One region of the Faecalibacterium sp. Marseille-Q4137 genome, then DNA from elsewhere that is predicted to be linked to it. Evidence: predicted binding sites of a transcription regulator. Region 1 holds the regulator's gene; the other holds the start of a gene.
The links. The regulator HrcA, encoded in region 1, represses chaperone genes, less so after heat shock. The targets are predictions, from matches to a motif close to TGTTAGCACTCNNNNNNNNNGAGTGCTAACA.
Positions count from the first base shown of each region.

Region 2: clpB (ATP-dependent chaperone ClpB) is a predicted target of HrcA. The motif match lies at 4,524-4,554, and genes of this name have one in related genera.

Region 1 covers NZ_JAFREK010000016.1:39,559-47,114, reverse strand. The annotation lists gene dnaJ (molecular chaperone DnaJ) at 1-724, opposite strand, end outside; gene dnaK (molecular chaperone DnaK) at 841-2,670, opposite strand; gene grpE (nucleotide exchange factor GrpE) at 2,773-3,402, opposite strand; gene hrcA (heat-inducible transcriptional repressor HrcA) at 3,399-4,472, opposite strand; gene J3353_RS08215 (stage V sporulation T C-terminal domain-containing protein) at 4,825-5,367, opposite strand; gene J3353_RS08210 (Fic family protein) at 5,475-6,527, opposite strand; gene J3353_RS08205 (diguanylate cyclase domain-containing protein) at 6,630-7,556, opposite strand, start outside.
Region 2 covers NZ_JAFREK010000023.1:25,621-33,176, forward strand. The annotation lists gene J3353_RS10295 (sporulation protein SpoIID) at 1-64, opposite strand, end outside; gene J3353_RS10300 (HlyC/CorC family transporter) at 219-1,538, opposite strand; gene clpB (ATP-dependent chaperone ClpB) at 1,845-4,457, opposite strand; gene J3353_RS10310 (trigger factor) at 4,696-5,838, opposite strand; gene J3353_RS10315 (NADP-dependent malic enzyme) at 6,119-7,291, shown strand; gene J3353_RS10320 (fumarate hydratase) at 7,307-7,556, shown strand, end outside.

The sequences.
Region 1 (7,556 bases):
CGATGCCCATGGGGATGGACACCTCCAGCGTTTTTCTGGCGGCAGTTTTTCCGCTGCCGTGGCAGACCTTGCAGGGGTTCTTGACCAGCTTGCCCTTGCCGCCGCAGCGGGAGCAGGGCTGCTGGGTCTGCATCACGCCAAAGGGAGTGCGCTGCTGCCGGATGACATAGCCGCGGCCGCCGCAGTCCGGGCAGGTCTCGGGGCTGCTGCCGGCGGCGCAGCCGCTGCCATGGCACTCCGTGCACTCCTGCTGGCGGGTGATGGTGATGTTCTTCTTGCAGCCATGCACGGCCTCATCAAAGCTCAGGGTGATCCGCACACGGATATCCTGACCCTTGCGGGGGGCGTTGGGGTTTGCCTGACGGGCAGAGCCGCCAAAGCCGCCGAAACCGCCGCCAAAGATATCACCGAAGATATCGCCCAGATCGACCCCATCGCCGCCAAAGCCGCTGAAGCCGCCCGCGCCGCCGCCATTCTGGGCTGCATAGCTGGGATCAACACCGGCAAAGCCGTACTGATCGTACAGCTGGCGCTTCTTCGGGTCCGAAAGCACCTCGTTGGCTTCATTGACTTCCTTGAACTTTTCCTCGGCATCCTTATCGCCGGGGTTGTAGTCCGGGTGGTACTTCATGGCCAGCTTGCGGTAAGCCTTTTTGATCTCCGCATCGGTGGCCGTTTTGGATACTCCCAGCACTTCGTAGTAATCGCGCTTTTCCTGTGCCATAACCATACCTCTATAAAACCAGCAAAGGCCGCCCCGGCAAAACCGGAGCGGCTTTTGCTTTTATCCGGCACGCCTGCCCGCCGGTTTGGCCGGGCATCTGCCGTTTGTGTCAGAACTTAGACTTCCTTGAAGTCAGCGTCCACAACGCCGTCATCGTTGGGCTTCTGCTGGTTGTTTGCGCCAGCATCGGGGCCGGGCTGTGCGCCTGCAGCCTGCTGGGCAGCAGCGGCAGCCTGATACATCTTCTCAAAGACATGGCTCAGCTCATCCTGCTTTGCCTTGATCTCATCGATGGAACCGGACTGAACAGCGGTCTTGAGGTCGGCCAGCTTTGCCTCGGCTTCGCTCTTCACGTCAGCGGGCATCTTGTCGCCGTTCTCCTTCAGCATCTTCTCAGTCTGGAACACCATCTGATCAGCGCCGTTGCGGATATCGACCTCTTCACGCTTCTTCTTATCATCGGCAGCGAACTGCTCAGCTTCCTTCACAGCCTTGTCGATATCCTCCTTGGACATATTGGTGGAAGCGGTGATGGTGATGTTCTGCTCCTTGCCGGTGCCCAGATCCTTTGCGCTGACCTTCACGATGCCGTTTGCATCGATATCGAAGGTGACTTCGATCTGAGGCACACCACGGGGAGCCGGAGCAATGCCATCCAGGTGGAACACACCCAGGCTCTTGTTGTCGCGGGCAAACTCACGCTCGCCCTGCAGAACGTTGATCTCAACAGAGGGCTGGTTATCAGCGGCAGTGGAGAACACCTGGCTCTTGTGGGTGGGGATGGTGGTGTTGCGGTCGATGATCTTGGTGCACACGCCGCCCAGGGTCTCAATGCCCAGGCTCAGCGGGGTGACATCCAGCAGCAGCAGGCCCTTGACATCGCCCTGCAGAACGCCGCCCTGGATGGCAGCGCCCACAGCCACGCACTCATCGGGGTTGATGCCCTTGAAGGGCTCGCAGTTCAGTTCCTTCTTGACTGCATCGTAGACAGCGGGGATACGGGTGGAACCACCGACCATCAGGACCTTCTTCAGGTCAGAGGGACGCAGGCCTGCATCCTGCAGAGCCTTGCGGACAGGGGTCATGGTGCGGTCGACCAGATCAGCGGTCAGCTCATTGAACTTTGCGCGGGTCAGGGTCATATCCAGATGCTTGGGGCCGGTAGCGTCAGCAGTGATGAAGGGCAGGTTGATCTGGCTGCTCATTGCGCTGGACAGCTCGATCTTTGCCTTCTCAGCAGCTTCCTTCAAGCGCTGTGCGGCCATCTTATCCTTGCGCAGGTCGATGCCATTCTCGTTCTGGAACGCATCTGCCATCCAGTCGATGATGCGCTGGTCGAAGTCATCGCCGCCCAGGTGGGTATCACCGTTGGTGGCCAGAACCTCGGTCACGCCGTCGCCCATCTCGATGATGGAGACATCGAAGGTGCCGCCGCCCAGATCGTAGACCATGATCTTCTGGTCCTCTTCCTTATCGATGCCGTATGCCAGAGATGCGGCAGTGGGCTCGTTGATGATACGCTTGACGTTCAGGCCGGCAATGGTGCCTGCGTCCTTGGTTGCCTGACGCTGGCTGTCGTTGAAGTATGCAGGAACGGTGATGACTGCATCGGTGACAGTCTCGCCCAGATAAGCCTCGGCATCAGCCTTCAGCTTCTGCAGGATCATAGCGCTGACCTGCTGGGGAGTGTACTCTTTGCCGTTCAGGGTCACCTTGTGGTCGGTGCCCATATAACGCTTGATGGAAGCCACCGTGTTCTCAGGGTTGGTGATGGCCTGGCGCTTTGCGACCTGACCCACCAGACGGTCGCCGGTCTTGGTGAAGCCGACAACAGACGGGGTGGTGCGTGCACCCTCAGAGTTTGCGATAACAACGGGCTCGCCGCCCTCCATAACAGCCACGCAGCTGTTGGTAGTACCAAGGTCGATACCAATGATCTTACTCATAATGAAAGCTCCTCTCAAATTCAGAACGTTTTTTGTTTATATGATGCTCAAATGTTACCAAGCGGATGTTATATTTGAAAACCCTTGCGGGGTCTTGCAAAATCACTCTGCCACAACAACGGTGGCATGGCGGACGATCTTATCGCCCAGCTTGTAGCCCTTCTGGTAAACTGTGATCACGGTGCCGCTCTCCTGCCCATCGGGGGCGGGGATCTGCTGCACGGCATTCATAAAGTTGGGGTCAAAGGGCTTACCCAGCGCCTCGATCTCCTCCACATGGAGGACGCTCAGCGCCTTGGCGGCTTTGTCCAGCGTCATGGTCACGCCCTTCTTGTAATTCTCGTCGGTGGTGGGGGCGTTGGCCGCCATCTCCAGCGTATCCAGAATGGGGATGATCTGGTTCACGGCAAAGGACACGCCGTCGTTGAACTTCTGGTCAGCCTCACGGGTGGAGCGCTTGCGGTAGTTCTCATACTCAGCGGCCATCCGCAGCAGCTGATCCTTGGCCTGATTGGCATTCTTCTCAGCCGCGTCCAGCTTTGCCTTCACAGCCTCCAGCTCCCGGGCCTTCTTGTTGAAGAAGCCATCCTTTTTCTTGGGGTCTGCCGCTTCAGCGTTCGTCTCGGGAGCCGCTGCCTGCTCAGGTGCAGTTTCCGGGGCGGCCTGCTCGGCGGTGTTGGGCTCCACGGCAGGTTCTTCTGCCTGCGGGGTCTTTTTTGTTTCTTCGCTCATTCCAGGTCCTCCTTATAGATCACAGTCCGCCGGGGTGCGGCTGCCTGCGGGGTATCTTTTCGTTTGCCGCTCATTCCTTCGCCAAGCTGATCGGCAAAGGTGTGGAGCAGCGGCATCAGCTTCTGGAAGGGCATCCGGGTGGGGCCGATGAGGGCCACGGAGCCCCAGAGGCCTCCGCCCACCAGATACCGGTCACTCACGATGCACAGGCCGGGGATCTGAGGTTCCAGATCCTCGCCCAGCAGGATGCTTTCGCTCTGCTCTGCCGGGGGTGCAATGAGGGCGGCGGCCTGCTCTTCGTCGTTCAGCAGGCTCAGGATGCTGCCCACCTTGCCGTCCAGCTGGGGCCAGTCCAGCAGGTACTGCTCACCACCCAGATACACATGGGGCTGGGTGGAATCCTGCAGGATGGCGGCGGCGGCGCTGATCACCGGCACCAGCTCCGGGCTGATCTGGCTGCACAGCTCTGCAAGGAGCCGGGGCGACAGATCAACAGGAGCCACAAAGGTCAGGTTCCGGTTGAGCAGGGCGGCAAGCGCCGCTGCATTTTCCCGGGAAAGACCGGTGCGGACCCGCGCCACACGGGTGCGGACATAACCGGCAGTGGTCACAGCCAGCACCGCTGCGGCGCTGCGGCCCACCTGCACCACCTCGTAGTGGGCGATGCAGAGATCCTCAGCACAGGGGGTGCTGACGGCGGCGGTGCAGCCGCTGATGGCGGCCAGCGCCTTGGCGGCACCCTGTGCCAGCTTTTCCGGCTCGTGGTCAAGGCTCGCGAACACCGCGTCCACACGGGCGCGGGTCACACGGTCCAGCGGCTGGTCATCGGTGAGAAGATGATCCAGATAATAACGGTAGCCCTTGGCACTGGGGACACGGCCTGCGCTGGTGTGGGGCTGCTCCAGCAGACCCAGCTTGGTCAGCGCGGCCATCTCGTTGCGCAGCGTGGCACTGGAAACTGCCATATCAAAGTAGTTTGCCAGCACACTGCTGCCCACGGGCTCGCCCTCGAGGCCATACAGCGCAACGATCGCCTGCAAGACACGCTGTTTGCGTGCATCCATCGTCATAGCGCCTGCCTCCTTCGTTCGCTTTTTGTTCTTTAGCACTCCTTCTTCCTGAGTGCTAAGACCATTATATCCAATTTTGCGGCGCTGTCAATAGCTTCTCAGAAAAGTTTTGAAAGATTCATAATTCTGTCATAAAGCTGGCTACACCCTCTCAGTCAAAGCCTGACGGCTTTGCCAGCTCCCCCGAAGGGGGAGCCAAGGGCTATCCCAGATTCAGCAGCATCTGCCCTCTGTGATGTCTTGCCTCTCCCTTTGGGAGAGGTGGCATTGCGTAAGCAATGACGGAGAGGGTTCGCAACCTAAAAAAGCCGCCACACATCGCTCTGTGCAGCAGCTTCTCTATTATAAGGTATTATTCCTCCATCTGCTTTGCCAGAAATGCCGCCGCCACGTTCACCGCCTTGAGCTGGGCGGCATCGGGCTGGGCAGTGCGGTCCTCCGTAAGCAGGCCCACACTGCCGGTGACATCCCCCGCCGCAATGATGGGCACAGCGCACAGCAGCGCCCGGGGTGAGCCCTCACAGGGCAGCAACGCCTTTTCGGGGCTGCCATCGCTCTGGTAGGGCTTGCGGCTGTCCATCAGCTTTTCCAGCGGCTGGCTCACGCTGCGGTCGGCCAGATCCCGCCTGCCCGCACCGGATGCCGCCAGAATGCGGTCCCGGTCTGAGACAAAGGCCGTCAGGGCAAAGCACTTGCTCAGCACATCCACATACTGGGCCGTCACCCCGCTCAGTTCCCCCATGGGCGAATACTTTTTGAAGATGACCTCACCGTCCCCCGTTGTAAAGATCTCCAGCGGGTCTCCCCTGCGGATGCGCTGGGTGCGGCGGATCTCCTTGGGGATGACCACCCGCCCCAGCTCATCGATGCGGCGCACGATGCCGGTTGCTTTCATAAGGTTCCCTTCCTTTCCATGTTCCGGTTTTGCTTCCAGATTTCTGTGAAGTATGGTTATTCTGTGGAAACAGGAAGGGAATTATTCATTCAGCTCCTGCCGGAGCCTTACCTGCGCACATACTGCGTCTTTCTGCCCGCGCCGATCCTCTCCAGAACGCCCTCCTCTGTCAGTTTTTTCAGCGCGCTTTCAATCGAGCTTGTACCAAAGCCCGGGCAGGCCTCTGCGGCCTCCTGTTTTGTAAAGGCTCCCAGCTTTTCCATCGCATAACTGCGCACTCGTTCGTACGCCGTCACGCGCTTCTGTCCCCCGCCAACCAGATCGACCCGCTGCTCAAAATCCTGATAACAGGAGCAGATCACCGCCAGCATATATTTGATGAACGGTGTCGGGTCATTTTCCTCCTCATGCCAGTGCTGATCAGCCTGCGCCAGTGCTGCATAGTACTCATCCTTAGTCTCTGCAATTGCTTTTTCAATGCTGATGTACTGCCCCACAACATATCCATTCTGATACAGCATCAAAAGGGTCAGCAGCCGGCTCATTCTGCCGTTACCATCATTGAAAGGATGGATACAGAGAAAATCCAAGATAAAACAGGGGATCAAAAGCAGGGGATCAACGAGTTCTCTGTGCAGCACATCCTGATAAGTGCAGCAAAGTGCCTCCACAGCACCCGGTGTCTCGTATGGTTCCAGCGGGCGGAACAGCACATGGCGTTCCCCGCTGGGAAGGGTCATATCGATCTCATTGGGTGTAGTCTTAAAATGTCCTCGATAGGTCAAATTCGTATATTTCAGCAGATCACGGTGCAGTTGCAGGATGTACCCCGGCTCTACCGGAATATAGGCATAGTTCTCGTGGATGAGATTTAAAACATTCCGATATCCCAATATCTCCATTTCGTCCCGGTTACGTGGAGTCGTTTTATCTTCAACCAGCTGTTTCAGGCGTGCATTGGTCGTGATGATCCCTTCGATCCGATTGGAGGACTCTGTACTTTGGATCTTTGCGATCTCCACCAGCCGCTCCAATTCAGCGGGCCTTTGTTTCAGATATAGTTCCTGCCGCCCCTTGCATTCATGGATCTTCGCAACATAAGACAAGACCTCATTATCCCAGGAGTATTCTGCAATCTTTTTATAATCAAATGTACGCATGATTCACCCATTCCTTCTCCCAGCCCGTTCTTCCTTCTCCCAATTATACGCTCATTTTGGGAGAAAGCAAAAGAAACTGGGAGAAATCTTTTATCGTTCTCGTCACTCGCAGCTCCGGCCGGAGCGCTGCTTATCCTCATACATCCGGTGGTCGGCCAGGATGCGGATGGCACGCACATCGTCACTGTCGCAGGGGTAGACCGCACAGCCGCAGCTGGTGCCAATCTGCACCTCTGCATCCTTCAGGCGGTAAGGCTCCCGGATGGCTGCCTTGATCTTTTCCACCCGGCTCTTGCAGAACCCCTCCGTTACGGCTCCGTTGACGATGAGGGCGAACTCATCCCCGCCGATGCGGAACACCGCATCGCTCTCCCGCACGCAGCCCCGCAGGCGGCTGGCCACCTCCTTGAGCAGCTGGTCGCCCACATCGTGGCCGTAACGGTCGTTCACAGGCTTGAAACGGTCAAGGTCGAGGTAGAACAGGACAAACGGTGTCCCGTTCAGCTCGTTTTCTTTCAACAATGCGTCAAAATAGCGTTCATTATACAGTCCGGTCAGGCCGTCGGTGTTGGCCAGGTCCTCCATCTGCTGGCGGGCCTCCCCTTCCTGCCGGAGGGCGCGCTCCTTTTCCTCCACGCGCAGGCGGGCATCGGTGCGGACACCGTGCACCAGCACGATGCCTGCGCAGAAGAACAGCCCAGCCAGCAGCAGGATGGTGGCGTTCTGGATCTTCCGCATTCCACTGTCCACCACGTCACGGCCGACGATGCCCACAATGGACAGATCCTGAAAGCCCACAGGCTGGTAGACCAGATAATAGCTCTTGCCTTCAAGCCAGCAGGAAAGGCTGCCGCTGCGGCCCTCTGCCACGTCCTGCCGGGCCCGGGTCAGTGTGCCCGCATCCACCTGCGCATACTTCTGCAGGTAGTCGAACAGGTTGTCCATCCAGTCCTCGATCTCGCTCTTGGGCTCCTCCGAGAGCATCACATCGCCATCGGGATGGATGATGTAGCAGTCGCTCTGGCCGCC
Region 2 (7,556 bases), on a different contig from region 1:
CTGCCATGCAGAGCAGCACCACCGCCAGCATCAGCGCCGCACACCGGCGCGCAAACTTCGACATCCGTTTCAAGTTCCTTGTCCTCCTGCGTTCTGTATTTTATTCAGTTTAGCACAGTGCAGGGCCGCGGGCAAGGACTTGAATCAAGAAAACGCCGCCGGGCAGAGCCAAAAGCTCCACCCGGCGGCGTTTCACTGTTTCTATCTTACGCTTCCTGTCAGCGGCTCTCCCCGCGCTGTGCAAGGCGGGAGAAGCGCTTATCCTTTTCGTCGTCCTTCTCGGCATCCTCAGCCGGGGCGGCGGGGGTCAGGCGCACCTCCGTCACGCGGCGCTTGGCGGTGCGGGTAACAACACCATCGTACTCGCCCAGGGTAAAGCGGTCGCCTACCTTGGGCAGATGGCAGGTCTTTTCCTGCACCAGACCGTTGACGGTATTGGAATCGATGTCCTCTTCCTCCGGCAGGTCGAGCTCCTCATACAGATCATCGACGCTGGCAGAGCCGGACACCAGCCAGCTGCCGTCCGACTGCTTGCGGAAGTCCTCAGTGACCTCGTCGTGCTCATCCCAGATCTCACCCACCAGCTCTTCCAGGATATCCTCCAGCGTGATGATACCCTCGGTGCCGCCGTATTCGTCCACAACAACGGCCAGGTGGTGGTGCTGCTCCCGGAGGGTGCGCAGCAACTGGGAGATCTGCGTGGAGCCCGTGGTATACAGGGTGGGCACCACCAGATCATCGATCTTGGTCGCCTTTTTCAGGCGGGCGATATAGAAATCCTTTTCATGTACCACACCAATGATATTATCAATGGTGCCGTGGTAGACAGGCAGACGGGAGTAACCGGACTCCGCAAAGGTCTGGGCCAGCTCCTCCAGCGGGATATCATCCTCCACAGCCACCACATCCACACGAGGGGTCAGGATCTCCTCCACCTCCACGTCATCGAACTCGATGGCGCTGCGGATGAGCTCGCTTTCCCGGTCGGTCAGTTCGCCGTCGTTTTCAGCTTCGCTGACCATGGTCATCAGCTCACCCTCTGTGATGGTATCGGCCTCGCCGCTGTGGACAAAGTGGCCCAGCAGCTTTTTCCACTGGGTGAACAGCCAGGTCAGCGGGGTCATCAGGGCCATCAGGAGCACAAGGAAGGGCGAGACTGCCGTGGCCACCTTTTCCGGCATCTCCTTGGCCAGGCTCTTGGGAGTCACCTCGCCAAAGATCAGCACGATGATCGTCAGCACAATGGTGGACATCGTTGCGCCCCGCTCGGCACCCAGCATCTGGGTAAACAGGATGGTGCCGATGGAAGCGGCGGCGATGTTCACGATATTGTTGCCGATGAGGATGGTGGAAAGCAGCTTATCGTATTGCTCCGCCATGGCCAGCACCCGGGCGGCAGAGGAATCGCCGTCCTCGGCGCGGCTTTTCAGGCGGATCTGATTCAGGGAGGAAAATGCGGTCTCGGATGCGGAGAAAAAGGCGGAGAAACCCACCAGGATCACCAGCGCTACCCAGAGCGTCATACTGCCATCGTCCATAATAAAGGAAAATCACACTCAACTTTCTGTTTTTTATTAAAGAACGGACCCCCTCAGTCTGCTTCGCAGCCAGCTCCCTCAAAGAGGGAGCCTTGCCGCACGGTCAGCCTCCCTCACCGAGGGAGGTGGCATCGCGCAGCGATGACGGAAGGAGTTCTTTCCTAGGGATACAAAAATGTGCTTTCCACCGTGGCTGTTCCGCGATGAAAAGCACATCAATGTTACTTGTTATAATATCATATTCCGCACCCCCATGCAAGCATTACAGCCGGCACAGAGGTACAAAACTGGTAAAACTGTGGAAAATCATTTCAGCACAAGGGCATTTCCGTCGTAATCCACGGTCAGGGTGCTGCCCTCGGCATAGCGGCCCTGAATGATCGCCTTGGCGATCAAAGTCTCCACCCGGCTCTGGATGAACCGTTTGATGGGGCGGGCACCATAGACGCTGTCGTAGGCAGAATCGATGATGTAGTCCTTGGCGGCGGTGGTCACGTCCAGATTCAGATGCTTGCCCTCGTCCATGCGGCCGCGCAGGTCTGCCAGCTGCAGATCCACGATCTTGCGCATCTCGTCCTTGGTCAGGCTCTTGTAGTAGACGATCTCGTCCAGACGGTTCAGGAACTCGGGGCGGAACTTGCTCCTCAGCAGCAGGTCGATCTGATGCTTTGCCTCGTCGCTGAGTTCGTTGGAACCCTGTACCCGGCGCTGCTCCAGATCGTTCAGAATGATGTCACTGCCCAGATTCGAGGTCAGGATGATCACCGTGTTCTTGAAGTCCACGGTACGGCCCTGGCTGTCGGTGATGCGGCCATCGTCCAGCACCTGCAGCAGGATGTTGAACACATCGGGGTGGGCCTTTTCCACCTCATCGAACAACACCACGCTGTAGGGTTTGCGGCGGACAGCCTCGGTCAGCTGGCCGCCCTCCTCATAACCCACGTATCCCGGAGGCGCGCCGATCAGGCGGCTGACGCTGAACTTCTCCATATACTCCGTCATATCGATACGCACCATGTTGCGTTCATCGTCAAACAGAGCCTGTGCCAGCGCCTTGGCCAGCTCGGTCTTGCCCACACCGGTGGGGCCGAGGAAGAGGAAGCTGCCGATGGGGCGGTTGGGGTTTGCGATCCCGGCGCGGCTGCGCAGGATGGCCTCGCTCACCTTGGTCACGGCCTCGTCCTGACCGATGACTCTCTTGTGGAGCACATCGTCCAGGTGCAGCAGCTTCTCGCGCTCGCCCTCCACCAGCTTCTCCACCGGGATGCCGGTCCAGCGGGCCACGATGCGGGCAATTTCCTCGTCGGTCACACGGTCACGCAGGAGGCTGTCCTCCTTCTTCTCGTTGGCCAGCTTTTCCTCCGCTTCCAGCTGTTTCTGCAGCTCGGGCAGCTTGCCGTATTTCAGCTCAGCAGCCTTGTTCAGGTCATACTCACGCTGGGCTTTCTCAATGGCGGCATTGGTCTGCTCGATCTGCTCACGCAGGGTCTGTACCTTGCCAATGGCGTTCTTCTCGTTTTCCCACTTTGCCTTCATGCTGCGGAACTTATCCTGCAGCTCGGCCAGTTCCTTTTCCAGCTCATGCAGGCGGCTCTGGCTCAGGGCATCGGTCTCCTTTTTCAGGCTGACCTGCTCGATCTGCAGCTGGGTGATGCGGTGGGCCAGATCATCCATCTCGCTGGGCATACTGTCCATCTCAGTCTTGATCATGGCGCAGGCTTCATCCACCAGGTCGATGGCCTTATCCGGCAGGAAACGGTCGGTGATATAGCGGTCAGAGAGGGTTGCGGCGGCGATCAGCGCATTATCGCTGATCTTCACGCCGTGGAACACCTCATAGCGCTCCTTCAGGCCACGCAGGATGGAAATGGTGTCCTCCACCGTGGGCTCATCCACCTGCACCGGCTGGAACCGGCGCTCCAGAGCGGGGTCTTTTTCGATATACTGGCGGTACTCGTCCAGCGTGGTCGCGCCGATGCAGTGCAGCTCACCCCGGGCCAGCATGGGCTTGAGCAGGTTGCCTGCATCCATGGCACCGTCGGTCTTGCCCGCACCCACGATGGTGTGCAGCTCATCAATGAAGAGGATGATCTTGCCCTCGCTCTTCTTGACCTCATTCAGGACGCTCTTCAGGCGCTCCTCAAACTCGCCGCGGTACTTTGCACCGGCCACCAGCGCGCCCATGTCCAGGCTGAACACGGTGCGGTTCTTCAGGTTCTCGGGCACATCGCCGCGCACGATCCGCTGGGCCAGACCCTCGGCGATGGCAGTCTTGCCAACGCCGGGCTCACCGATCAGGCAGGGGTTGTTCTTGGTCTTACGGGACAGGATACGGATGACGTTGCGGATCTCCTGATCACGGCCGATCACGGGGTCCAGCTTCTGCTTCCGGGCCAGATCGACCAGATCCTGGCCATATTTCTGCAGAGCGTTGTAGGTATCCTCGGGGTTGTCGTTGGTCACGCGCTGGTTGCCGCGCACGGCAGTCAGCTGCTGCAGGAACGCATCCTTCTTGATGTTGAAGGCGCGGAACAGCTCCGTGGTGTTCTGGGTCGGCTCATCCAGCAGGCCCAGGAACACATGCTCCACACTGACGTATTCGTCCTTCATGGCCTTGGCTTCCCGGGCGGCGGCGCTCAGGACTTTATCCGTTGCCTGCGAGATATAGACCTTGTCCGGGTCACGGCCGGAGCCGGACACCCGGGGCAGGGCTGACAGCTTTTCGGCCACAGCAGCGGCAAAGCTGCCCGGGTCCACGTTCAGCTTCTGCAGAAGCTGCGGGATCAGGCCCTGCTCCTGCGAAGCCAGGGCGTGCAGCAGATGTTCCGGCTCCAAAGCGTTGTGCTGGTACTCCACCGCCAGCTGCTGGGCAGCCTGCAGAGCTTCCAGCGTTTTCTGCGTATATTGATTGGTATTCATAGAATCGACCTCCATTCGTACCGGAAATGTTATTTCAGCAGTCTTTCAGATCGATTGCCATTTCATTTTTAGCACTCTATCTGTTCGACTGCTAAAACTATACTCCAAACACCCCACTTTGTCAATAGGGTTTTCGATGGTACGGCAACAATTCACAAATTGTTTGCAAACAAGACAAAAATGCCGCCCCGGCAGACCCGAAGCGGCACAAGTTCTCTTGATATGGGGGGCAGGACACTCAGCTCACCACTGCGCTTTCCGTCAGCGCATCGGTGACGGCATCCATCAGGGCAACCATGGTGCAGTAGTTCTCACCGTAGGTGCCGGTGTAGGAGGAATAGGTATCGATCTGCTCCTGGGTGGGCACGATGTCCAGTGTCTCGGCCACTGCCTGATAGAGCAGGGCCTCCTTGGAGTAGGTGGTGATGCTGTCGCTCATCCCCTCCAGCAGGGCATCGGCGTTCTCATAGCCAGCGGCGGTCTGCACAAAGCTGTCCAGATCGTAGCCGTAGTAGTTGGCCATGGTGTAGTAGTAGTTCAGGCACTGGTTCACCTGATAATCGGTGACCTCCTTGGGCAGCTCCTTGAAGGTGGAGTTTGCCAGCAGGTCGTCCATGATGGCGTTCTGCAGGTTGGTGTTGTAAAGCATCTTCTGGTAGAGCGCTTTCAGCTCCTCCACGGTGTGAACATCATCGCTCTCGCCGTAGTTCTCGGCCACCCACGCGTCGGTCAGCTCGGGCAGGACCTTCTCGCTGATGTAGTTCAGGGTAACGGAGAACACAGCCTTTTTGCCGCTCAGGACAACGGTGTTGCCCTCGGAATCGGTAGAATCGCTGTATCCCTCCGGGAAGGTCACGGTGACATCAAAGGTCTCGCCGGGGGTGTGGCCTACGATCTGATCCTCAAAGCCATCGACGAAAGTACCGCTGCCCAGGGTCAGGCTGTAGCCGCTGTAAGTGCCGCCGCTGAACGCAACGCCATCCACGGAACCGGCATAGTCGATGTTGACGGTATCGCCGTCCGCTGCGGCACGGTCCGTCACCTGCTTCTCGGTGGCGTGGTCGCTGAGCAGGCTGTCGATCTCGCTCTGGATCTCCTCCTCGGTGGGCTCGATCTCAGAACGCTTGAAGGTAAGGCTTGCAAAGTTCTCGGGCAGGGTGACATAGTCAAGCGCTTTCACGCCCTCCCAGTAGCCATTCTCGTCCAGACCGCTGCTGTAGGAGAAGTTCTCGTAATCGTAATCTTCCGCGCTGCCGTAAACAGCGGCGGCTGTGCTGGAAGCGGCAGAAGAAGAATCAGCGGACTTGGAGCAGCCTGCTGCGCCCAGCACCAGCGCACCGGCGCAGAGCAGGCAGACCGCCTTTGTGATGATCTTTTTCAAAATAAAGTTCCTCCTGTTGGAACACCGGCATCCCGCCGGGTTCAGATTCGGGTCGCATAGTACAGACCTTATTATAAAGGGCAAAAGTGAAAAAGAAAAGAATTTTGCAGAAATTCCACAAATAGAGCGCCGGGTTTGTCCGACTTTTGCGGGGCACCGACCGAAAAAGCGGCTTTTCCGGTGGAAATGCCCGCCCGGTTCTGTTAAAATAAAGGAGATACGAGAAACCCCGGGCGCTTCCTTCCGCGGGAAGCGCCCGATACAAACGGAGGAACACCCCATGGATTACAACAAAGCCGCCCTTGAAATGCACGAGACCCACCACGGCAAGGTGGGCATTACCAGCAAGGTGGAGGTCAAGACTCGTGATGACCTGTCTACCGCCTACACCCCCGGCGTTGCCGAGCCCTGCCGCAAGATCAAGGAAAACCCCGACGATGTTTATAAGTACACCTTCAAGGGCAACATGGTGGCCGTTGTCTCCAACGGCACCGCCGTGCTGGGCCTGGGTGACATCGGCCCCGAGGCTGGTCTGCCTGTGATGGAGGGCAAGGCCGTGCTGTTCAAGGAGTTCGGCGGCGTGGATGCCTTCCCCATCTGCATCGATGCCCACGATGCCGCCAGTGTGATCGCGGCCTGCAAGGCCATTGCCCCCACCTTTGGCGGCATCAATCTGGAGGATATCAAGAGCCCCGAGTGCTTCGAGATCGAAGAGACGCTGGAGCGGGAGCTGGATATTCCCGTGTTCCACGATGACCAGCACGGCACCGCCATCGTGGTGACCGCTGCCCTCATCAACGCCCTGCGCGTGGTGGGCAAAAAGATGGAGGACGTGCACATCGTCCTGAACGGCCCTGGCGCTGCCGGTACTGCCATCATCAAGATGCTGATGACCGCTGGCGCAAAGGATATCGTGGCCGTGGACCAGTTCGGCACCCTGTACAAGGGCTGCAACAGCGCCGAGGCCCACAAGAACTGGCTGGGCGAGGTGACCAACCCCCGCCAGATCAAGGGCGGCCTGAAGGAAGCCATCGAGGGAGCCGACGTGTTCATCGGCGTGTCCCGCCCCGGCATCCTGACCACCGAGCTGTGCAAGACCATGAACAAGGATGCCATCGTCTTTGCCATGGCCAACCCCACCCCGGAGATCATGCCGGACGAAGCCAAGGCAGGCGGCGTGCGCGTGATGGCCACCGGCCGCAGCGACTTCCCCAACCAGGTCAACAATGTGCTCTGCTTCCCCGGCCTGTTCAAGGGTGCTTTGAGCGTCCGCGCCCGCGATATCAACGACCAGATGAAGCTGGCCGCAGCCTATGCCATCGCTGACCTAATCACCGATGCCGACCGCAGCGAGGAGAACATCATCCCCGGCGCGTTCGACCCCCGTGTGGCCGAGGCCGTGGCTGCTGCTGTGGCAAAGGCTGCCCGCGAGACCGGCGTTGCCCGCCTGTAAAGGGAGGAACACGAGATGAGGAACATCTCCGCACAAGCCATCACCGATGCCGTAGCCCGGCTCTGCATCGAGGCCAATACCCGCCTGCCGCAGGATGTGCAGGCGGCACTGGACAAGGCCCGGCAGGAAGAGCCCTGGCCGCTGGCAAAGAATACCCTGGACCTGCTGTGGTCTAACCTGAGCGCCGCCAGAGAAAAAGACCTGCCCATCTGCCAGGACACCGGCATGGCCTGCGTGTTCGTGGAGCTGGGCACCGATGTCCACA